4 regions of the Mesorhizobium sp. WSM4308 genome follow, and region 1 is predicted to be linked to each of the others. Evidence: predicted binding sites of a transcription regulator. Region 1 holds the regulator's gene; each other region holds the start of a gene.
What was found. The regulator PhoB, encoded in region 1, activates phosphate uptake and scavenging genes when phosphate is short. The targets are predictions, from matches to a motif close to TGTCATNNANCTGTCAT.

Region 1 (3,240 bases):
GCAGGCCGACTATACGATCGTCATCGTCACCCACAACATGCAGCAGGCGGCGCGCGTCTCGAAGCAGACCGCCTTCATGTATCTGGGCGAACTGGTCGAATTCGACCGCACCGAGAAGATCTTCACGTCGCCCCGCGAGAAGCGCACGCAAGACTACATAACCGGCCGCTTCGGCTGATCGCACGCATACGAGGACCAGGATCATGGCCGAACACACAGTCGCAGCCTTCGACGAGGATCTCGGACAGATCAGCAGGCTGATCAGCGACATGGGCGATCTCGCCGGCTCGATGGTCGGCGGCGCCACCAAGGCGCTGCTGAACTCCGACAATGCGCTCGCCCAGCGCGTCGTCTCCGACGACGCCATCATGGATGCGCGCCAGCGCGAACTCGACGACCGCGCCATCACGCTGATCGCCAAGCGCCAGCCGATGGCCGACGATCTGCGCCATGTCGTCGGCTCGATCCGCATGGCCGGCGACCTCGAACGCATTGGCGACCTTGCCAAGAACATCGCCAAGCGCGTCGGTACTGTCGGCCTCAGCGCCACGCCGCGCGACCTGTCGCATTCCATCGACGCCATGGCGCAGCTGGTGCTGATCCAGGTGCAGGGCGTCATCGAGGAGTATGCGGCGCGCGATGCCGCGGCACTGGCGAAGCTGCGCGCCGACGATGAGCGCATCGACGTCAAATACACCTCCGTCTTCCGCGAACTGCTGACCTATATGATGGAAGATCCGCGCAACATCACGGCTTGCACGCATCTGTTGTTCTGCGCCAAGAATCTCGAACGCATCGGCGACCACGTGACCAACATCGCCGAGAATGCGTACTATGTCCTGACCGGCACGCAGCTGCCCGCCAACCGTCCAAAACAGGACGAGACGGCGATGTCGGCGCCGGCGGCCTGAGCGCAGGGGTAACCAACCGATGATCGCACCACGCATCATGGTGGTGGAGGACGAGGAGCCGCTCGGCGTGCTCCTCCGCTACAATCTGGAATCGGAGGGTTACCAGGTCGAGGTGGTGACACGCGGCGACGAAGCCGAAATCCGCCTGCAGGAGAACGTGCCCGACCTGCTCGTGCTCGACTGGATGGTGCCGGCGGTATCCGGCATCGAACTCTGCCGGCGATTGCGGATGCGGCCCGAGACCGAGCGGCTGCCGATCATCATGCTGACCGCGCGGGGCGAGGAAAGCGACCGTGTACGCGGGCTTTCCACCGGCGCCGACGACTATCTGGTCAAGCCGTTCTCGACGCCGGAATTCATGGCCCGCATCAAGGCGCTGCTGCGCCGCGCCAAGCCGGAAGTGCTGTCCAGCGTGCTCAAGGTCGGCGATATCGTGCTCGACCGTGAATCGCACCGGGTCTACCGCAAGAAGAGCGAGATCCGGCTCGGGCCGACCGAATTCCGCCTGCTCGAATTCATGATGCGCCATCCTGGCCGCGTGTTCTCGCGCAGCCAGCTGCTCGACAATGTCTGGGGCGAGACGATCTACATCGACGAGCGTACCGTGGACGTGCATGTCGGCCGGTTGCGCAAGGCGGTCAACAATGGTCGCATGCCGGATGTCATCCGTACCATTCGTGGGGCGGGCTACGCGATCCGGGAAGACTAGAGCTTGCCTCATCCCGATAAAATCGGGATGAGGCTCCAAGATCGAAACTCCAATCAGCAGGTAGTCGCCAATGCCGTGAAGAGGGTGATCAGCGGACTTCGACTTCTCCCAACAGATGTTGCCGCCTCATCTCCTCTTCGACCCATACAGCAACGCGCTGGAGCTTTGAATGTTTGATGTCTCGAATGATCAGCTGCGTAGTGGCCGCGTCGACCTCGCCGATAATAATTTCGCCCCAGCCGTTGGTTCGCAGGAAGCGGTAGACGTCCTCGCCGAAGTTGCGAACACGATGGACGAGGCCGTAAAACTCGGCCTGATCTATGTTGAAGTTGATCACCAACGAACGGGACATCAGCAGATCATACAGGCAGACACATTGCCAATTGATGTCGCAACGGGCCGAACGCGGTCGTTCAGAATGATCGAGTTTCGTCCTGACCGTCAGGCAACGTTCTTTCCGGCACCCGTTCTTGCCTGCACGCCCGGCGCGAAAATCTCCTGGTCGACGAAGGTCAGCGCGCGCATGGCGCAACCTTCGCGGATCAGCGGCAGTTCGTTCGGTTCGGTGTCGAAGGAGATCGATTCCGAGTGCTGGCCACCAGCGGTCTGGGCGATCGCCTCGCGCAATGCCGGCTCGATGAGATCGAAGGCGGCGGCGCTGACGCCGACCATGGCAACGGGCGCCGGATCGATCAGCGCGAACAGGCTGCCGAGGCCGTAACCCAGTGCCTCGCCGGCCTTGCGATAGGCTTCGCGCTCGGGTCCGTCCCGTTCCCGTGCCGTCGCGGCCAGCGCCCGCATCTGCGCGTCGCTGACATCGGCCACCGGCTCGGTGTCCTCGCCGAGCTGCCTGGCATTGCGCCAGATGGCGTAATTGCCGGCATAGGCCTCGACACAGCCGCGCCGCCCGCAGCGGCAGAGCGCGCCGCCGGGCCGATGGATCATGTGGCCGAACTCGCCGCCCGAGGAATGGGTGCCGGTGAACAGCTCGCCCTTCAGCACCAGCCCCATGCCGATGCCGTGCGAAAGCAGGATGGCGATGAAGTCGTCGCGGTAGCGCTCGGGATCGCGCCTGCGCAGCGCCACCGCCATCATGTTGCAGTCGTTTTCCATGGTGGCGGGGATGCCGAACTCGGCTTCGAGTATGTCGGCGAAGGCGATGTCGGTCTGCGGCGTGATCGGCGACCACAGCATCGCCCGGGCCTCGGTATCGGTGATGCCCTGGATCGCCAGCGCGATGCGGGCGACGCTGCGCACGTCAATGTCGGGATCTTCGAGGCGCCGCCTTACGATGGCCACGCATTCGCCGATCAGCGCCTCGCGCGACATGGTCAGCGTGTCCAGCCGGCGCTGTTCTTCAGATATCACCTGGCCGGCATAGTCGATGACTGCGACCGACAGGAAATTCAGCGACAGCACCACGGTCATCACAGCCGCGGCCTCCGGAGTGAGGCCGAGGCCGACCTGCGGCCTGCCGCGTTTCAGCGCGCCGGCCTCGCTCGGCTTGCCCTCGGCCAGGATGCCTTCGCCGATCAGGTCTGAGGAAATCGCCGATATGGTCGAATGGCTGAGGCCGGTGGTCGCGGCGATCTCGGTGCGTGAGGGCCGGCCAGCCTGGCG
Region 2 (3,240 bases), on a different contig from region 1:
CTTTTGTCGGCGTGCTCCTGGCCTCGCGCATCGGCATCGGCAACCCGACCCAGGCCGAGGGCTGGGAACTGCAGGCGATCGCGTCCTCGGTCATCGGCGGCACCTCGCTGTTCGGAGCGGTCGGCTCGGTGCATGGCCCGCTGCTCGGCGCCTTCATTCTCGCCACCATCAACAACGGCGCCAACCTGCTCAACGTCAACGCCTTCTGGCAGCGCATCATCACTGGCGTGCTGATCATCGTCATCGTCTATTTCGACGGTCTGCGCCGCCGCGGCGGCAAGTGACCATTGCTGAAATCGATCTCCGGCCCGGCGTGAAGACAGGTCGGAAACCTAATCGGACTGAGACATGAAAGCCGTTATCTGCCGCTCGCCCGGGGAACTCATCCTGGAAGACCGCCCCGCGCCCGGCGCGCCCCCTGCCGGCTGGGCGCTGGTCGCGGTCAGCCATGTCGGCATCTGTGGCACCGACTACCACATTTTCGAAGGCAAGCACCCGTTCCTCGCCTACCCCCGCATCATGGGCCATGAAGTCTCCGGCACCGTCATCGAGACCGGCGAGGGCGTCGATCTTGCCGTCGGCGAACCGGTCGTCATCAACCCTTACCTCTCCTGCGGCAAGTGCATCGCCTGCCGGCACGGCAAACCGAATTGCTGCGTCAAGATCGAGGTCTTGGGCGTCCATCGCGACGGCGCCATGTGCGAACGCATTCTTGTCCCGGCGCGGAATCTCTATCCGGCCAATGGCCTGTCGCTGGCCGACGCAGCCGCCGTCGAATTCCTGGCCATCGGCGCGCACGCGGTACGTCGCGCCCGTGCCGATCCCGGCGCTCGCGCTCTGGTCATCGGCGCCGGCCCGATCGGGCTCGGCAACGCCATCTTCGCCCGCATTGCCGGGCTCGACGTGACGCTGCTCGACATGAGCAGTGAACGTCTCGTTTTCGCCGAAAACGAACTTGGCTTCAGGATCCTCGACGGCTCGCGCGGAGCGGTGCCGGATCTGGTCAAGGAAGCGACATCGGGCGAAGGCTTCGACCTGGTCTTCGACGCCACCGGCAACACCCGGTCGGTGCAGTCGGCTTTCGCCCACGTCGCGCATGGCGGCACACTGGTGCTGGTCAGCGTCGTCAAGGACGACATCGTCTTCTCCGACCCTGAATTCCACAAACGCGAAATGACGCTGGTCGGCAGCCGCAATGCACTGCGTGCCGATTTCGATCATGTCGCAGACTCGATCCGCAACGGCGCCGTGCCCCTGGCCAAGCTGGTCACCCACCGCACGACGCTGGCCGATACGCCGAGCGATCTCGCCCGCTGGGCGCATGAGAAATCCGGCCTGATCAAGGCCGTGATCGAGATCGGATAGTCGGCAGGATTCGGCTCACAGCGCCGACAGTTTGAGCTCGACCCGCTCCGCCGGAAAGCGCGACTCGGAGAACTGGATCGGCTGACCGTCCGGCGTGATGTTGACGGCCACCGTGACCAGCACGATGGCGCCTGGCTGCAGGTCGAGGTCGGCGAGATCGGCCGCATCGGCATGGCGTGCCGACAGCACGGTCGATTGCCTGAGATAATCGTCTATGCCGAAGCGGGCCAGCGACGCGGTGATCGAGCCAGTCTCAGCCATCGCCTTGTCGATGCCGGCAAAGCGCCTGGCATCGAACCAGCCAGCAGCGCGTGACACAGGCCGTCCATCGGCCTCACCGCGTGTCTCCAGCCGGATCACCTCGGCGCCCTTGGCAAGGCCAAGCCCTTCGGCGACACGCGGGCTGGCCGGCTCGACCGACGAGGCAAGCAGCACGATGTGCCGTTCCGAGGTTTGTCCCTGCAGGCCCGTTGAAAAGCGTGTGCGCGCCCCGATCGGATAGGACAGCCGCTTGCGAGACAATACGAAGGTGCCACGCCCCTGCTCGGCCCGCAGCACACCTTCCTGCACAAGCGCCGATATGGCGCTGCGCACCGTGTGGCGATTGACGCCATAGCGCTCGGCGAGCGCCACCTCCGGCGGCAGCGCGGCATTCTCGGCGAAATCGCCGGTGGCGATCGCCTGCAGGATCCTGTCGGCGATCTGCCGCCACAGCGAGACGCCGCTGCGCCGTTCAATACTGTCGGCTTCCTGTCGCCCGATCATGAGTTGGCCCCTGCCTTCCGTCCCCTGTCATCCACTCGTCATGGACTCGCGCTAGGTAATATGTATAATTTGTATAGTTGTCTATATCAATAGACAAATTAGCGAAGAGGAATGCTGCCGATGCGAGGACAGGAAGCCCGCGACCAGGCCGGACGCAAAGCCGCGATGGCGACCCTGGCGCAATCGAGCGGCGACGATATCGTCCGGCTCTGGAACGAAGCCGGCCTGCCTTCGCAGGCCGAACTGCTGCGCGGTCCCGAGACCGGACTGGTGACGCTGCGCGGTCGCATCGGCGGCGGCGGCGCGCCGTTCAATGTCGGCGAGGCGACCGTCACCCGCGCCACTGTCCGGCTGCCGTCCGGACAGGTGGGCCATTGCTACGCGCTTGGCCGCGACAAGCAGAAGGCGAAGCTGGCGGCGATCGCCGACGCGCTCTGGCAGGACCCTGCCCGCCGCGCCGAGGTCGAGACCAGGCTGATCGCGCCTTTGAGGTCGGCGCTCGCCGCTGCCCAGGAAAAACGCCGCGCCGAGACAGCGGCAACGAAAGTGGATTTCTTCACCATGGTTCGCGGAGAAGACTGATGGATATCGCAGCACAATCGATCGAGGGCGGCTTTGCCGATCCGGTGTTCAACGCCCAGACGGTGTTTCGCGCGGTCATGGACGCGATGGCGCGGCCGGGCAGCGTGCAGCCTCTGTCGGCCCTGGCCCGCCCGCCGGCGCCGCTCTCGCCAACCGCTGGCGCCGTGGCACTGGCGCTGTGCGACAACGACACGCCGCTCTGGCTCGACCCGGCCCTGCACGCCTCCGCCGCGATCGGCTCCTGGCTTGGTTTCCATACCGGCGCGCCGCTGGCCAACACGCCTGCCGACGCGCATTTCGCCTTTGTCGCCTCGCCGGCCGAGATGATGGCGCTCGACGGCTTTGCGCAGGGAACGCAGGATTATCCCGACAGGTCGACCACCCTGATCCTGCAGGTCAGCGACCTCGTTTCAGGCACTCCGTTGCTGCTGGAGGGTCCCGGCATCGAAATCAGCGCCACGATCGCGCCGGCGCAGATGCCGCGTCATTTCATCGAGCAGTGGAAGCAGAATATCCAGCGCTTTCCGC
Region 3 (3,240 bases), on a different contig from region 1:
CCTATCGCTCGACGGCTATGGCGCCGGCCCCGATCAGGATCTGCAAAATCCGCTCGGCATCGGCGGGGAATCCTTGCACAAGTGGTTTATCGACACCCGCACCTTCCGTGAGATGGTGCTCGGGCAAGAGGGCGGCACCACCGATATCAACGAGGCGTTCGCGGCGCGCAGTTTCGAAAATGTCGGCGCCTGGATCCTCGGCCGCAACATGTTCGGGCCGATCCGCGGCGAATGGCCTGACAACAGCTGGAAGGGCTGGTGGGGCGACAACCCGACCTACCATGTGCCGGTGTTCGTGCTGACGCACCACGCGCGGGCACCCATCACGATGGAAGGCGGCACGACCTTTTATTTTGTGACCGACGGCATCCATTCGGCGCTCGAGCAGGCGAAGGCGGCGGCCGGCGGCAAGGATGTGCGGATCGGTGGCGGGGTCGCCACCATCCGGCAATATCTGCAGGAGAGCTTGATCGACGAGATGCATCTGGCAATCTCGCCGGTGTTGCTTGGCAAGGGCGAGCACCTCTTCACCGGCCTGGATATGTTGAGGCTTGGCTATCAATGCACCGAGCAGGTGGCGACGGCGCTTGCCACGCATGTGGTGATCAAGCGGGCGTAGTTACAGCGCTTTCTCCCCGCCAGCGGCAATTTCATCAGAACAGGTTTGGCTGCGCAACGCCAACGATCGAAGTCAGCGCCGCCCCTCATCCGCCCTTCGGGCACCTTCTCCCCGTGAAACGGGGAGAAGGAAAAGGTGCTCAATACTTCTCCGGCACGTAGAGCTCGCGCGGCAGCGTCTGGCGCTCGTATTCTGGGTTGAAGACGCGTTCCGGCAGCGTGATCTCCTCGTGCGGCACCTCTTCATACGGCATCTGCTTGAGCAGATGATCGATGCAGTTCAGCCGCGCCCGCTTCTTGTCATTGCCCTCGACGATGAACCAGGGCGCCTCGGGAATGTTGGTGCGGGCGAAGGTCTCTTCCTTGGCCTTGGTGTACTGCTCCCAGCGCACGCGCGACTGCAGATCCATCGGCGACAGTTTCCACTGCTTCATCGGGTCATGGATGCGCATCAGGAAGCGCATCTGCTGCTCCTCGTCGGTGATCGAGAACCAGTATTTGACCACGGTGATGCCGGAGCGCACCAGCATCCGCTCGAACTCGGGAACGTCGCGGAAGAATTCCTCGACCTGGCCGGCATCGGCAAAGCCCATCACCCGCTCGACGCCGGAGCGGTTGTACCAGGAGCGGTCGAACAGCACGATCTCGCCGCCCGCCGGCAGATGCGGGACATAGCGCTGGAAATACCATTGCGACTTCTCGCGCTCGGTCGGCGCCGGCAGCGCCACGACACGGCAGATGCGCGGGTTGAGCCGCTGGGTTATGCGCTTGATGACGCCACCCTTGCCCGCGGAGTCACGGCCCTCGAAAATCACCACCAGCTTCTTCTTATGATAGGCGACCCAGGACTGCAGCTTGATCAGTTCGGACTGCAAGGTGATCAGGTCGCGAAAATATTGCATGCGGTCGATCGAAGGCGGATGCGCGTTCTTGTAGATCTTGGCGATCTCCATCGACAGCGCCGGCTCCGACATTTCGAGCTCATAGTCTTCGTCGAGCGTGTCGGCGAGCTCGGCTTCGAGCCAATCCTTGGCGGGAGAATTCTGTCTTTGCTCAGTCATTTGCACTGCTCCGCTTGCAAGCCCTGTCGGTTCCCATACGGCGCCCAAATTGCTGGCTAGCGGCCTGGAAGGGAAACACCTGAGCCGACTTCAATATAGAGCGGCAGTGACGGTTTTATTGCAGCCGGACGCTATAGCGGCCGCAGCGGCGTCCGCCATGTCCAATCGATCCATCGCCATGGCATGGCGACAAGCCGGCCGAATTGTCCTACAAATCCTCTGTCGCATTCCGGGCTGCCCTTTGGCCCCGCCCCCATTTAACGCAATCGCGAGGACTGACATGGAATACCGCATCCTTGGCCGTTCCGGCCTGAAGGTTTCGACACTGACTTTGGGCACCATGACCTTCGGCGGCACCGGGCCCTTCGCCGCGGTCGGCAACAGCGATCTTGGCGAAGCCAAGCGCATGATCGACATGTGCATCGATGCCGGCATCAATCTCATCGACACGGCCAATGTCTACTCCAACGGCCTGTCGGAGGAGATCATCGGCGAGGCACTCGGCGGCAAGCGCAGGAACGACGTGCTGATTGCCTCCAAGGCGCGCATGCGGATCGGCAGTGGACCGAACGACGAAGGCCTGTCGCGCCACCACCTGATCCGCGAATGCGAGAAGAGCCTGAAGCGGCTGAAGACCGACGTCATCGACATCTATTTCGTCCACCAGTGGGACGGGCTTACCCCGGTCGAGGAAACGGTCGCGGCGCTCGACACTTTGGTCAACCAGGGCAAGGTGCGCTATATCGGCTGCTCCAACTGGTCCGGGTGGCAGGTGATGAAGGCGCTGTCCGTCAGCGACAGCCGTCACCAGCAGCGCTTCGTCACCCAGCAAATCCACTACACGCTGGAGGCACGCGAGGCGGAATATGAACTGCTGCCGATATCGGTCGACCAGGGGCTGGGCGTGCTGGTCTGGAGCCCGCTCGCCGGCGGCCTGCTGTCCGGCAAATACCACCGCGACAGCCCGACCGCACGGCAACTCGCCGGCTGGTCCGAGCCGCCGATCCGCGACGAGGACCGGCTCTGGCGGATCGTCGATGTGCTGGTCGAGATCGGCAAGGCTCGCGGCGTATCGGCCGCGCAGGTGGCGCTGGCCTGGCTACTCGGCCGTCCCGCTGTCTCCTCGCTGGTGATCGGCGCCCGCAACGATGCCCAGCTCAAGGACAATCTCGCGGCCGCAAGCCTGGCGCTCAGCCCTGAGGAACGCCAGCGCCTCGACGCGGTCAGCCGGCCGCCCGTGCTCTACCCCTATTGGCACCAGCAATTGACGGCCAAGGATCGCTTCGGCCCTGCCGACACGGTTCTCGACCGCAGCGTCATCTGACCATCAGGCGGAGGCGCGCTTGCCCTCGATGAAGCGCCAGAGCTCGGGATCGGGCTCGATCTGGCCGCTGAGCACGAAGTATTTGTAGAGCACGAGCAGGGAGATCGCCTGCTCGTCTCGCTCATTGGAGAATTTCCGGCAATAGGCATTGGCCGCGGCAATGATGCGCTCTGCCTGCGCCGGATGTCGTTCGAAATGGCGCACCTTTTCGTCGAGATCAGCGAAATCCGGATCGAG
Region 4 (3,240 bases), on a different contig from region 1:
CTAAAGCTCGCAGAAGTTGTGGAAAAGCATGCCGTTTGAGAAGGCTTTTACCGTCATCCAGCATGAAAGGGGGGAATCATGCCTGACCACAATGCCATGATCCGCACAGCCATCGGACGGCTGCTTTCCGAGAAGACCGGAGTCGCGGTCATTTCGATGAGAGAGAGTATCACCGAGTTGCTGGCATTGACCGGCGCGGCGCACACCATCGAAACCTTGCAGGACATGCTGCTGGAAATGGCCGAGGTGCGCGGCATGACGGTCGTGCTCGACGTTTAGAGCAGTTCACCGTTTCCCGGAAACTGCGAACTGCTCCAACCTTGTTTTGATGCAATTCCCCGGGAAAGCGCTACGCGCTTTCCCGGGCGGCAGCAGGTAGCCGTTCAGCCGCGACCGGGCCAACGCGTTCTGCCTTGCCCGCTGGTGCAAGCGTGCCATCACCGTAGATCATGCGGCCGGCGCGGAAGGTGGCGCGGACGCGTGGCACGGGATGGCGGTCGGCCACCACGAAATCGGCCAGAAGGCCGGGCTCGATGGCGCCGCGATCGGTGAGCCCCAGGGCGTTGGCCGGGTTGGCGCTTGTCAGCGCCGCCGCCGCCGCGAGGCCATTGCCTCGCAGCTCCGCCAGGCCGAGCACGGCCGGCAGGATGGACGCCGGATGGTAGTCGCTGGCCAGCATGTCGAGCAAGCCGGCCTCATAGGCCTGCCGGGCGGAAAGATTGCCGGAATAGGACTCGCCGCGCAGCGCGTTGGGCGCCCCCATGGCGGTATGCATGCCGAGCCTGCGGGCCTCCTGCGCCGCTTCCAGGGTCACCGGGAATTCGCTGAGCGCGGCGCCCAGGCCATGCACCAGTTCGACCTTTTCCAGCGTGTCGTCGTCATGCGAGGCGAGCACGATGCCGGCGGCCCGGGCTCGCGCCGACAGGTCCTGCAGGGCGTTCAGCACATCGCCTTGCCCTTCGCGGCCCGCCATGCGCTTGCCGACGACCTCGGAGGCCGCGGCAACCGACATGCCGCGCTCCTTGGCGATGCGGGCAATGTAGAGCTCGACGTCGCGGTATTGACCCTGTCCGGGCGTGTGGTCCATCAGCGAGATCAGGTGCAGCCTGCCGGCGTCCATCAGCTTCCGCAGCGTGGGAAGCGCCGGGGTGAAGGTCACTTCGAAGCGGGCATGGATGCGGTGGTCGACCAACAGATGGTCCTTCAACCCGGCAATGGTGCCGATGATTTCTGTCGTATGGTCTTCCGAGCGCAGCACGCCGCTGGTGACGCTGGCGCCGATGAAGGAGAGCGCGGCATAGGCGGTGGTGATGCCGCAGGAGGCGAGCTTCTTGTCGAGCTCGGCAATGCCGATCCGCATCGGCACATGCACGCCGATGCGCGGCTCGACTTCCCTCTCCACCATGTCGCCATGCATGTCGATGAAGCCGGGCAGCAGCAGGCGGCCGCCGCCCTCGATGTCGGCGTGCCCGACAGGCTTCTCGCGAATCTCGGCGATCCGGCCGTTCTCGATCCTGACGGCGCCGTTGGGGATGACGCGGTCGCGCAGGACAATTTCGAATTCACTCAGCCACATGTCATGTCTCTTGCAAGGCAGCGATTTCAAGGTGGATTGCGCGGGCGACAAGGTCGGCGACATCGTTGGGATGATGAAGACGCCGATCATGGCGACGATGCGCCGGCTTGCCGACGCCTCGATCACGATCTCTCCAGGACATGTTTTCTAGTTCACTCGAATGCCGGTTTCCATTTGATTTTTATGACATTTTCATGAAAGCCGGCCTTGCCGGAGCCACTAATTCAGCCGGTACGTGATCGTTCCGACAGCCATTCGGCGGTTTGCCGGCTGGCCTGTTCGGCGGAAAGCTCAAGGGTCAGCCCTTGCAGCAGGCCGTGCAGGAAGATCCCCGCAAAGCAGTCGCCGGCGCCGATCGTGTCGGGCACGGAGACCTGCTTCAGCGGCGTGACGTGATTGAGCGCCTCGCCGTCATAGAGCGAGATCGGCAGCATTCCATCGGTCAGCACCAGCGTCCTCAGGCGAGGCCCGGCAATCCTTGATGCCCGCTCCCAGATCGCGTGCGTGTTCTCGCCGGGAAAGTCGGCGCGCGATCCGATGACGATGTCGGCCGGGCGGTGCGAGGTGCTGCGCAGCGGAAACTGCGAGACCACCAGCGGGATCGTCCGCAGCGAGGCGACAAGACCGTCGTCGAGCACCAGGGCGTTGAGATAGGCGGCGTCGCCACTGACAGGCTCCGGTGCGGCGAAGAGAGGGCGCAGCTGGCCGCTGGTGTTCAAAATGGTGCGCTCGCCGTTCGGCTCGAGCAGGATTTCGGTGAACCGGGTTTCGCCGGCCCACATGGTGACGTAGCCGGTGTCGATGCCGCTCGCCCGCAATTCGGCGAGTGCTGCCCGGCCATGGCCGTCGTCCATCAGATTGCTGATCAGCCGGACATCATTGCCGAGCTTCGCCAGCCGGGTGCCGGTGTGGAAGCCGCCGCCGCCAAGCCTGACAACACGATCGGAATAGGTGAGGCGCGCGCCCGAGGCGAGGGGCGAAGACAGCGACCAGACCTGGTCGTGATTGACGTGGCCGACAACGATGACTGTGCCCATGATCCCCTGCGTTCGGTCTTCGGTCGCCAGGCCTGGCGCCAGTGCATCGGCGATGAGGCCGCACGGGCATGCTCTTGGCGCACTATGACCGGGGTCGGCGTCACCGTCGACAAGCGCGTCTTCGTCAAGCGTTCCGGCGTCGGCACGGACGGAGACACCGTCCACGCCATGGCCTTGCGCCTGCCCGACGAACCGCTCAGGGCTTCCCAGAACCGCGATGAGGCGGAAAGCGGCCAGGAGGCGAAGGTCGCCTCTCAGCCAAACACAGCCAACAATTCACGCAGGCATTCCCGGATGCCCGCGCCGCCTGCTTACCCGCGCTTCTCAATCACGGCGTAAAGCACGTTGCGGTTCTCGCCGAAGAACACCTTGGCCTCTACCGCGTTGCGGTCGACGCTGGCGTTGACGATGTTCCACATGTCGACCTCCGAGCGCAGCAGCAGCACCCAGTCCATGAAGGTTTCGCGGTAGCCGGCGTCAGGGGTGCCCTCGGCGTAGTTGGCGAACAGGAATGTGCCGTTCGGCTTCAGCATCTGCAGGCAGGTCTTGGTGAGTTTCACGGCGACATTGTGCTGGAGGTAATCGTAGAGGCCCGAGGCGTAGATGAGGTCGAACTTGCCGAGCTTG

Region 2: the regulator PhoB is predicted to act here: its motif matches at 2,156-2,172, upstream of phnF (phosphonate metabolism transcriptional regulator PhnF).
Region 3: the regulator PhoB is predicted to act here: its motif matches at 1,786-1,802, upstream of ppk2 (polyphosphate kinase 2).
Region 4: the regulator PhoB is predicted to act here: its motif matches at 1,760-1,776, upstream of CK227_RS26730 (alpha-D-ribose 1-methylphosphonate 5-triphosphate diphosphatase).

The regions. Positions count from the first base shown of each region.
Region 1 covers NZ_NSFW01000003.1:228,340-231,579, reverse strand. The annotation lists gene pstB (phosphate ABC transporter ATP-binding protein PstB) at 1-178, shown strand, start outside; gene phoU (phosphate signaling complex protein PhoU) at 204-911, shown strand; gene phoB (phosphate regulon transcriptional regulator PhoB) at 931-1,620, shown strand; gene CK227_RS06870 (hypothetical protein) at 1,709-1,972, opposite strand; gene CK227_RS06865 (ROK family protein) at 2,062-3,240, opposite strand, start outside.
Region 2 covers NZ_NSFW01000004.1:383,234-386,473, forward strand. The annotation lists gene CK227_RS09905 (ABC transporter permease) at 1-284, shown strand, start outside; gene CK227_RS09910 (zinc-binding alcohol dehydrogenase family protein) at 349-1,365, shown strand; gene phnF (phosphonate metabolism transcriptional regulator PhnF) at 1,381-2,130, opposite strand; gene phnG (phosphonate C-P lyase system protein PhnG) at 2,251-2,712, shown strand; gene phnH (phosphonate C-P lyase system protein PhnH) at 2,712-3,240, shown strand, end outside.
Region 3 covers NZ_NSFW01000005.1:69,757-72,996, reverse strand. The annotation lists gene CK227_RS10730 (dihydrofolate reductase family protein) at 1-619, shown strand, start outside; gene ppk2 (polyphosphate kinase 2) at 759-1,679, opposite strand; gene CK227_RS10720 (aldo/keto reductase) at 1,960-3,003, shown strand; gene CK227_RS10715 (glycosyl transferase family 90) at 3,007-3,240, opposite strand, start outside.
Region 4 covers NZ_NSFW01000016.1:77,697-80,936, reverse strand. The annotation lists gene CK227_RS26735 (hypothetical protein) at 79-279, shown strand; gene CK227_RS26730 (alpha-D-ribose 1-methylphosphonate 5-triphosphate diphosphatase) at 350-1,576, opposite strand; gene CK227_RS26725 (PfkB family carbohydrate kinase) at 1,801-2,778, opposite strand; gene CK227_RS26715 (class I SAM-dependent methyltransferase) at 2,925-3,240, opposite strand, start outside.